Solitalea canadensis DSM 3403: one gene and its partners. The protein of the gene in region 2 binds, or shares a complex with, the protein of the main gene of each other region. Links are inferred from orthologs where the notes say so. Each region holds a gene or a part of one and is shown on either strand. Other genes may lie near its edges. The genes, in order: secA, secY and secG.

Evidence for each region.
Region 1: the proteins of secY (region 2) and secA are in contact, whole or in part, in a crystal structure (PDB 3DIN), measured with the Thermotoga maritima proteins. The link is inferred for Solitalea canadensis DSM 3403 from one-to-one orthologs. Residues at the interface, in WP_004081795.1 of Thermotoga maritima: Glu108, Gly109, Glu110, Glu111, Ala236, Glu237, Arg238, Arg239, Ile240, Thr241, Ile242, Gln243, Tyr244, Ala245, Arg246, Arg247, Val248, Thr249, Gly250, Arg251, Arg252, Val253, Tyr254, Gly256, Ala257, Ser258, Thr259, Tyr260, Leu261, Pro262; in WP_004082002.1 of Thermotoga maritima: Glu261, Ala262, Arg263, Lys300, Ala301, Arg302, Thr303, Ile304, Ile305, Leu323, Tyr324, Asp325, Pro326, Val329, Ser330, Tyr333, Ile336, Lys340, Phe345, Val349, Glu363, Phe364, Tyr374, Ser375, Gly376, Gly377, Glu393, Ile395, Thr482, Ser483.
Region 3: secY (region 2) and secG share a complex: the UniProt entries of both Escherichia coli proteins name them as parts of the sec protein translocase complex. The link is inferred for Solitalea canadensis DSM 3403 from one-to-one orthologs.

Annotation. Positions count from the first base shown.
Region 1 is NC_017770.1:4,763,695-4,767,669, forward strand. What follows is about bases 158-3,975. They hold secA (preprotein translocase subunit SecA), read right to left. Parts: upstream 3,658-3,975; coding sequence 358-3,657; downstream 158-357. Other genes in these bases: SOLCA_RS22570 (SPOR domain-containing protein), read right to left, coding at 158-244; SOLCA_RS20085 (endonuclease/exonuclease/phosphatase family protein), read left to right, coding at 3,945-3,975. Outside these bases: more of SOLCA_RS22570, read right to left, coding at 1-157. UniProt on the Escherichia coli protein: Required for protein export, interacts with the SecYEG preprotein conducting channel.
Region 2 is NC_017770.1:3,548,329-3,551,413, forward strand. The notes cover bases 1-2,928. They hold secY (preprotein translocase subunit SecY), read right to left. Parts: upstream 2,162-2,928; coding sequence 839-2,161; downstream 1-838. Other genes in these bases: infA (translation initiation factor IF-1), read right to left, coding at 1-29; map (type I methionyl aminopeptidase), read right to left, coding at 38-811; rplO (50S ribosomal protein L15), read right to left, coding at 2,166-2,612; rpmD (50S ribosomal protein L30), read right to left, coding at 2,616-2,795; rpsE (30S ribosomal protein S5), read right to left, coding at 2,800-2,928. Also shown: more of rpsE, read right to left, coding at 2,929-3,085. UniProt on the Escherichia coli protein: The central subunit of the protein translocation channel SecYEG. Consists of two halves formed by TMs 1-5 and 6-10.
Region 3 is NC_017770.1:4,732,790-4,735,856, forward strand. The notes cover bases 153-3,062. They hold secG (preprotein translocase subunit SecG), read right to left. Parts: upstream 1,834-3,062; coding sequence 1,471-1,833; downstream 153-1,470. Other genes in these bases: SOLCA_RS19920 (IS256 family transposase), read left to right, coding at 153-581; SOLCA_RS19925 (hypothetical protein), read right to left, coding at 639-1,322; SOLCA_RS19935 (hypothetical protein), read right to left, coding at 1,882-3,062. Outside these bases: more of SOLCA_RS19920, read left to right, coding at 1-152; more of SOLCA_RS19935, read right to left, coding at 3,063-3,067. UniProt on the Escherichia coli protein: Subunit of the protein translocation channel SecYEG. Overexpression of some hybrid proteins has been thought to jam the protein secretion apparatus resulting in cell death; while this may be true it also results in FtsH-mediated degradation of SecY.

The DNA of each region.
Region 1 (3,975 bases), 1.2 Mb from region 2 along the record:
CAATTGAAGTGTTTTCAAAGCCAGAATTATCATCAATCAATGGTTTTTTAGGAGCTTCAACAGGTGATTTTTCTGGTTTAACAGCAGGTACCGTAGTTGGTTTAGCCGGAGCGTTTTGTTTAGCTGGAGTAGTGGCCGGTTTTTGACCCGGTTTGTTGGTAGTAGTAGAGGGTTTGGTAACCGGTTTAGTGGGTTTCTGTTGTGCACAAACCAGTACCGGAACTGCCAGAAGCAGTGAGAGCACTATAAAAATCCTTTTTCCTGTCAACATTGAACAATGAATGATTTTAAATTAAAATATAAAGGTACAATTCCGAATGCTCGGAATTGTACTCTATAGCTGTTTTTTTAATTTTTTTATGCCATTCCGGCTCCGTGGCAGTTTTTGTATTTTTTGCCACTTCCGCATGGACAAGGATCATTTCTGCCGATTTTTGGATCAACTCTAACAGGCTGTTGTTTTACTGCAACATCAGCTGCAAGGTCTGCAGGTAAATGGCCTCCATTATCTTGATATTCTGGGTGACTTACTTTTAAGTTACTCAAATCAGTACGTTGAATCGGAGCAGCTTCACGAACTTCCTCTGGCTCATTCATTGGAATAGTTCCTTTGAATAAGAAGTCGATCACATCTTTATTAATGCTTGATAAACGTTGCTTGAATAAATTGAATGATTCAAACTTGTACACCAATAAAGGATCTTTTTGTTCGTAAACAGCGTTTTGAACGGACTGTTTTAACTCATCCATCTCACGCAAATGCTCTCTCCAAGCATCGTCAATCGTATATAGCAATACAGAACGTTCGAATGCTCTAACTACTTCAGCGCCATGAGTATCATATGCTTTCTTAAGGTTTACCGGAATCTGAACTCCACGAACGCCATCAGAGAAAGGAACAACAATGTTTTCAATCACTTCTCCTCTGGTTTCAAAAACATCTTTAATAACTGGGTAAGCAGTATTTCCGATAGCTTCTGATTTACGACGATAGTGATCGGCTAATTGTTGATATACAGTTGACACCGTACTTGCCGAATTTCCATCCAGAAACTCTTTTTCATCCATTTCTGTATGGTAAGCGAATAAACGAAGCAATTCAAGTTTGAAACCTTCGTAGTTACGGTCTTCTTTATATTGTTGAACAAGTTCTTCAGCTGTATCGAAAATCATATTGTCGATATCAACCTCCAAACGCTCACCAAATAATGCATTATGACGTTTGCTATAGATAACAGTACGTTGTGAGTTCATCACATCGTCATATTCTAACAAACGTTTACGAGTACCGAAGTGGTTTTCTTCTACTTTTTTCTGGGCGCGTTCAATAGATTTGGTGATCATTGAATGCTGAATTACTTCACCTTCTTCTAATCCCATTTTATCCATTAAAGAAGCAATACGCTCAGAGCCGAACAAGCGCATCAACTCATCTTGTAAGGAAACGAAGAATTGTGAAGATCCCGGATCTCCCTGACGACCTGCACGACCACGTAACTGACGGTCAACACGACGCGATTCATGACGTTCGGTACCTATAATTGCTAAACCTCCGGCATCTTTAACGCCTGGGCCTAACTTAATGTCGGTACCACGACCAGCCATGTTGGTGGCAATAGTTACTGTACTAGCCTGACCAGCTTCAGCAACGATTTCAGCCTCACGTTGGTGTAATTTTGCGTTCAGTACGTTGTGCTTGATGCCACGAAGCTTAAGCATACGGCTTAATAATTCCGAAATTTCAACTGAGGTTGTACCTACCAGCACAGGGCGACCTGCCTCGGTAAGTTTTACAATCTCATCAACAACGGCATTGTATTTTTCACGCGCAGTTTTATAAACTAAATCTTCCTGGTCTTTACGAGAAATTCCTCTGTTTGTAGGCACCTCAACAACGTCCAGTTTATAGATTTGCCAGAACTCACCCGCTTCTGTTGTAGCTGTACCGGTCATACCACAAAGTTTGTGATACATACGGAAGTAGTTCTGTAAGGTAATAGTAGCAAAAGTTTGTGTTGCGTCTTCAACTTTAACATTCTCTTTTGCTTCGATCGCCTGGTGCAAGCCATCCGAATAACGACGACCCTCCATGATACGACCTGTCTGTTCGTCAACGATTTTTACTTTTCCTTCATCAATGATGTATTCAACATCTTTTTCAAATAAGGTATAAGCTTTTAATAATTGGTTGATCGAGTGGATACGCTCTGATTTAACAGAGAAGTCACGCATTAATTCATCTTTACGTGCAATTTTCTCTTCATCAGAAAGGGTTGATTTCTCAATTTCAGCGATTTCATTACCAACATCAGGCATAATGAAGAAATGAGGGTCTTCACCGGTAGCGGTGATCATTTCAATACCTTTTTCAGTAAGCTCAATTGAGTTATTTTTTTCGTCGATTACGAAGAATAGTTCCGCATCGGCTTTTGGCATTTCTTTTTGTTGATCCTGCAGATAATAGTTTTCAGTTTTCTGCAACACCTGGCGCATACCTTGTTCACTTAAGAACTTGATTAACGCTTTGCTTTTTGGTAAACCACGGAATGCACGTAATAAGGCTAAACCTCCCTCATCAGATTTGCTCTCAGCAAGGGCTTTTTTAGCTTCGGTGATAAATCCGTTTACTGCATTTTTTTGAGCATTAACTAAGCGCTCGATACGTGGTTTTAAATCATAGAATTCATGTTGATCTCCGCGTGGAATTGGTCCTGAGATAATCAAAGGAGTACGAGCATCGTCAATTAAAACGGAGTCAACCTCATCCACCATTGCATAGTGTAATTTACGTTGAACCAGCTCTTCCGGATTACGTGCCATATTGTCGCGCAGGTAATCGAAACCAAATTCGTTATTCGTACCGAAAGTAATATCTGCCAAGTAAGCCTGACGACGTTCTTCTGAGTTAGGTTGGTGTTTATCGATACAATCAACAGTTAAGCCATGGAACTCATACAGAGGGCCCATCCACTCACTGTCACGACGAGCTAGGTAATCATTCACGGTTACAATGTGAACGCCCTGGCCTGCAATTGCATTTAAGTAAGCCGGTAATGTTGCCACAAGGGTTTTACCCTCACCGGTAGCCATTTCCGAAATTTTACCCTGGTGTAAAACCGCTCCACCCAATAACTGCACATCATAATGAATCATGTTCCAGGTTACTTCATTGCCAGCAGCTAACCAGGTGTTTTTATGAATGGCTTTGTCACCGTTGATGATCACATTGCTCTTACGAGCCGCCAATTCACGGTCAGCTTGTGTAGCAGTTACCTCTATTTGAGTGTTTTCAGTAAAGCGACGAGCGGTTTCTTTAACAACAGCAAAGGCTTCAGGCAATAATTGCAAAAGAACCTTTTCTAACTCCTGATCTCGTTCTTTTTTTAGTTTATCAACTTTTTCATAGATGCCTACTTTTTCAGTAATGCCAATCGTTAGGTCTTCACCTTCTTTTTGAAGACTGTCGATTTGCTCATCTATGCTTTTAAGATGATCCGCAATTCTCTGTTTAAACTCAATGGTCTTAGCACGAAGTTCATCATGGCTAAGACTCTGTAATTTGGAGTATTCTGCCTTCGTCTGCTCAACTAACGGGAGCAAGGCTTTGATATCTCTTTCCGACTTGCTGCCGAATAGTTTTGTTAAAAACCCTAACATTCTTCTAAAATTTTACTGCAATAAAAACTCAAGTATCGAGCCAAATGATTTGTACAGACATTTTGACACAACCCGAAGCGGTAAAGTTAATGTTTTTTGGGAATTGGAGTTTACAGACGCTGAAAGTTTTACATTAGAAAAGGATTAGAATTTCAAAAAATCATAGTTCTTCTCTCTATCGACTTTGTGGAATATAATATTTTTGTTACTTTGCGGGTAACCCAATGTATCAATATATCCTTCTCTGAGGTTAAATCGTTATCTTGTTAACCGTTAAACTGTAAATTATGAGAAGTGTCGTAACTCTTTTTACTTTTT
Region 2 (3,085 bases):
TCCTGCTCAATTGAGGATTGTTTTGCCATTTAGTATATTAATTATTTAATACTTCTTCAATAAATGAGAAAGTTGATAATATATCCGCCTTTCCTTTAGATACAGCTATTGTATGCTCAAAATGCGCAGATGGCTGACGATCTTGTGTAAAGATTGTCCATCCATCATTTGCTTGTTTTACGCGATGAGTTCCCATATTGATCATCGGTTCAATTGCAATAACCAGTCCTTCTTGTAATTTAAGTCCTGAACCACGTTTACCATAATTTGGCACTTGCGGATCTTCGTGCAAATGTTTACCAACTCCATGACCAACAAGCTCTCTCACTACACCATATCCATGCTTTTCAGCGTGTTCCTGTACGGCAAAACCAATATCACCCAAACGCATTCCGACAACTGCCTTTTCAATTCCAAGAGTCAAGGACTCTTTTGTAACTGTTAACAATTGTTGAACTTCAGGAGCAATTTCGCCAACGGCAAATGTATACGCCGAATCACCGTAAAATTTATTCTTTAAAACTCCACAGTCAACAGAAATAATATCGCCCTCTTTTAATTCCGCTTTTGATGGGAATCCATGCACCACTACTTCATTAACTGAAATACATAGTGATGCAGGGAATCCTTCATATCCTTTAAAAGCTGGGATTGCATTATTATCACGGATAAATTGTTCCGCAATCTGATCAAGCTTAAGAGATGTAACACCCGGCTTGATATATTTAGCAACCTCGGCTAATGTTTTTGAAACTAATAAAGAACTTTCACGGATAAGCTCAATTTCTTCTGCTGATTTGTAATGTACCATCCCGGCTTGCCTCTTTCAAATAATAAATTATACAGCTGAAGAAGTTACAGGAGTGCGTCCTTGAATTCTTCCGGTTTTCATCAATCCATCATAATGACGCATCAACAAGTGACTTTCTATTTGTTGTAAAGTATCAAGAACTACACCTACGGTAATTAGCAATGAAGTACCACCAAAGAAGTGAGCAAATCCTGAGTTAACACCTGCCATCATTGCAATTGAAGGCAAAATGGCAATTAATGCTAAAAATACTGAACCAGGGAATGTAATACGAGATACAATCTGGTCAATAAACTCTGCTGTTGGACGTCCAGGTTTAACGCCAGGAACAAATCCTCCGTTACGTTTCATTTCATCAGCCATCTGTACAGGGTTAACTGAGATAGCAGTATATAAGAAAGTAAACAGGATGATTAAAATAGCAAATGAAGCATTATAAGTAACTGAAGTAAAATCACGGAACTGAGCCAACAAACCAGAATCAGCTGCACTCGGGAAGAATGAGCCAATAGTTGAAGGAATGAACATGATTGCTTGAGCAAAAATGATTGGCATAACACCAGCTGCATTCACTTTTAAAGGAATGTATTGGCGAACACCTCCATATTGCTTGTCACCTACAATACGCTTAGCATATTGTACAGGAATTTTGCGTGTACCCTGAACAATCAGGATTGCAAACATTACAATACCTAAAAGTATTACGTTTTCAATGATAAAGGTAATAATACCACCTGCACCATTTAAACGAGTTGATAGTTCTTGTACCAACGACAATGGCAAGCGAGCAATGATACCTACCATGATAATGATAGAAATACCGTTACCTATACCTTTGTCAGTAATCTTCTCTCCTAACCACATTACAAACATGGTTCCAGAGGTAAGAATTAGCACTGAAGATATTGTGAATAATGTAGAATTCACTAAAACAGCATTAGCAGGAACCATGGTTTTCAAATAACCAATAGCCTGCGCCGCGGTAATAACAACCGTCAATATACGAGTGATTTTATTGATCTGCTTGCGACCACTTTCACCCTCTTTCTGCATCTTCTGGAACGAAGGAACAGCGATAGTTAAAAGTTGGATAACAATGGATGCAGAGATATATGGCATTACACCCAGTGCAAACACTGATGCACGGGAAAATGAACCACCCGCAAACATATTAAGCAACCCAAGAATACCTTCTTGGGCGCTTTGTTTTAAATGCGATGGGTCAACTCCCGGTAATACGATATAAGAACCAATACGGTAAATCAACAGGAACAAGAGCGTATTAAGGATACGAGTTCTTAAATCCTCGATATGCCAGATGTTTTTAAGAGTGCTTACCAGTCGTTTCATTTGATTACAGCTTTACAACTATACCACCTTGTGCTTCAATCGCTTCTACTGCCTTAGCTGAGAAAGCATGTGCTTTAACTTCTAATTTAGCTTTAAGTTCGCCACGGCCTAAGATTTTCACTAAATCAGATTTAGATACTAAACCATGAGCTTTCATAGCTTCGTTATCAATAACTGATAAGTTGAATTTCTCCGCTAACCCTTGAAGAACATCCAGATTTACACCTACATACTCAACACGATTAATGTTTTTAAAGCCTACTTTAGGCAAACGACGTTGTAATGGCATCTGACCACCTTCAAAACCAATTTTGGTTGAAGTACCAGAGCGAGATCCTGCACCTTTGTGACCACGAGTAGAGGTTCCACCTTTACCAGATCCGGTACCGCGACCAATACGCTTGCCATTTTTTACAGAACCTTCTGCAGGTTTTAAACTACTTAAGTTCATATCTTAAATATTTTCTATTGCTACCAAATGTGACACTTGTTTAACCATTCCGATAATTGCCGGAGTAGCTTCAACTTCTACACTCTTATTTATCTTGGTCAACCCTAAAGCTACCATCGTTTTCTTTTGGCGCTCTGAACGGTCGATAACGCTCTTAATTTGGGTAATTTTAATCTTAGCCATCTTCTTAACCGTTAAATACTTTATCCAAAGAAACCCCACGTTGTTGAGCTACAGTAACCGCATCACGCATTTTAGTTAATGCGTCAATAGTAGCTTTTACTACGTTGTGAGGATTTGATGATCCTTTTGATTTTGCTAATACGTCAGTAATACCAGCAGACTCAAGAACTGCACGCATCGCACCACCTGCAAGTACACCAGTACCGTGTGCAGCTGGTTTAATCAATACATAACCACCTGAGAATTTACCATGCTGAGCATGTGGAACAGTTCCTTTTAATACAGGAACT
Region 3 (3,067 bases), 1.2 Mb from region 2 along the record:
GGCTGGGCGTACTGACCGATTTAAAGAACCGTGGAGTCAGCGACATCCTGATCGCCTGCATTGATAACTTAAAAGGCTTTGCAGAAGCCATTAACGCTGTTTTTACCGAAACAGAAGTACAAACCTGCATCGTTCATCAAATCCGCAACAGTCTGAAATACGTGGCCTCTAAAGATCAAAAAGAGTTCATGAAAGACCTGAAGCCTGTTTACCAGGCTGTAAACAAAGATCTGGCCGAATTACGGCTGGAGGAACTGGAGGAGAAATGGGGCAGGAAGTATCCGGTGGTCTTGCAGTCCTGGCGCCATAACTGGGAAAAGCTTAGTACGTATTTCAAATACGATGTGGCTATCCGACGTTTGATCTATACGACCAATACCATTGAAGGCTTTCATCGGCAGGTACGCAAAGTGACCAAAACCAAAGGCGCCTTCACCTCGGACACGGCCCTGATCAAATTGATTTATCTGGCCCATGGCAACATCAGCCAGAAATGGACCATGCCGCTGACCAACTGGGCCCAAACCGCCTCTCACCTGGCCATTTGGTTTGATGGAAGAATGAAGTTAGATTTGAACTAACAAACAAAGGTGTTGAAATATGGAAAACTCGAAAAGAGTTTACCACATTCCAACTCCTCAACAATAACAATAATAATGGTTGACACAGTTTATTTTACAGACCCTCTCGATGATGATCTTAGCAATTGAAATATCCTGATCTTTCAGTATAGAATCGATCTTTAAACCGAACAGCACCATGTCTCCTCCATCGGTTACGTAAACTATGCCACTTTCATCAATATCTGCCAGTTTAAAGTAGTTGGGAATTTCCAACTCCGGAGAGAAGGTATTCTCCAGGTAATTGTTTTGAAAGGAGTATTCATTCTTTACCAAGATAAAGAACAAGCTTATCAGGTCTCCATCCTTTTTTTTATCCACAAAGTACCATCCATTGGAAAGCTTCATGAATGAATTTCCTGTTTTTATTGTGGAAGGATCATTAACAATGATCTGGTTGGAGCTCCAAAAAACTAATCGGTTCTTCTTAAATTGTAATAAGTTTACACCTTGTTCGTTTAAACGGTTGAGTATTTCTGTTGTATTAATGTTTGAGTTGCCGAGGTTACTTCTTTTGATAATATTGAAGTAAAAATTGTCAATAAAGGCAGACTTTTCAGAAAATATACTGCTAGTACGGCCCGCCACCATTCTTAGCTCAGTATCTGGCTTTGAAAAATAAGTAACCGCAAAATTGACTATAAAGAGTAGACCTATTAGAGTGAGCGTATAAAAAATGAGCTTAGCGTTGTTTTTTAGCATGCTAAATGAAAAAAAATCATATCTAACCTACAAGATTTTAAGCATAAAAAAAACTCCTTTTATCAGAAGGAGCTGCCATAATAATCTGTATACAAAAAAAGCAGTCTAGGCTCGGCCTAAACTGCTTTAATATTTTTAATGCAATGTATTATTTTTTGCTTGTGTCTGCTGATGGAGTTGCAGCAGGTGCAGCATTGTTTGCAGCAGGAAGTTTTGCCGGACTTTGAGCAGGCATAGTGGTGTTGTTCATTTGTTTTTGAATTGCTGACTCACCAGCTTCACCACCGCTACGGTTAATGAAAAAGTTGGTAGAAAGACTTACCACTAATAAACCAATAGCAAGCGTCCAGGTTGCTTTCTCAAGAACATCTGAAGTTTTCTGAACACCCATCATTTGATTACCACCACCAAAAGATGAGCTTAAACCTCCTCCTTTTGGATTTTGAACCAATACGATCAATACCAATAAAATGGCTACAAAAATTGCTAAAATCACTAATGCCGTATACATCTTTTTATAAATTATAATTCGTTTTGTTTAATTGCTGTCTGAAAAACCTTAGCCATTTTGCCTAAGTTTCTCAATTTGAGCCGCAAAGTAAGTATTTTTTTCGGGATATTTCAAACTCAATTTTTCATAAACTGAAATGGCTTTGTCAAATAAATGCTGATCGACATAAATTTTTGCCATTGTTTCACTTACAATGCCCATATTATCGGATGTACTTTTTTCCGATTTATCCTCAAATGAAATCTCATTGATCTGTACAGCCCTTATCATTGGCTCTTCACGGATGAATTTCTCAATGATCTGATCTTCCTTTTTTGATAAGTCGAACTCAATAACAACCTTTTGTTCAAGATCATTAAGGTTGGATACGTGTAAAGCATTCTCCAGAAACTCCTTTCCGATATCTGAAGTAACCACACGCTTTATGGGCTTGGTTGTATCCAGCTTAATACTATCTGCAGCATTATTTACTTCCTGTTGCATACCGCGAATACGGCGTAACCAGAAAGTAAATGTATGAGGTAACTTATCATCAATGCTTAACGCAATGTTATTATCACCTTTGATAATTGCAGGAAGAGGTTCAAACACCTGGAAAGTTGGTTGTTTTGATTCTTTAACTTCTTCAATAGTTTCAGATACATTTTCCTTCTCCATTTCTTTTGCCACAACATCATCTGCTTGCAGCTTTAATGGTACAGGGGTTTCCAGGCTATCTTTCCATCGATGAAATTCGGGAGGAGTTTCGTATTCCTCCTCTTGAGCACTAACCTCCTCATCATGTTTTAGTGCTTCTGAATCACTATACTGGGTATTCTTTGCTGAAATAAATTCAGCTGGAATTTCGTCTTCAACTTCAAAGTAATCATCAGGAATGTATATAGGTTCAGGTGTTATCGATTCCTGTATTACTTCCTCTTGTTTAGTCTGTGAGATTCTGCTTTCTCTTTCAGCAAGAATCTGATCAGCTATACTCAATGGTTTTGCAGGCTCTGTAAAAGACTCTTCAACGAATTGTTCCGCTGAAATAGGAGCCTCATTTGCTATTGTTTCATTTTTTGCAAATGGATCAACTGGTATTTCCTCAACCTCTGTTAACTCATTTTGTATGGTAACTTCTTCAAAAGGAGTGAAAGCAGAAACCTGGTTATTGCTTATAGGTGCAGCAAAATTCGTTTTTGGTTCAGAATACAGTACAATCTGTGGCGGGTTTAGATAACAATATAAAGCTTCT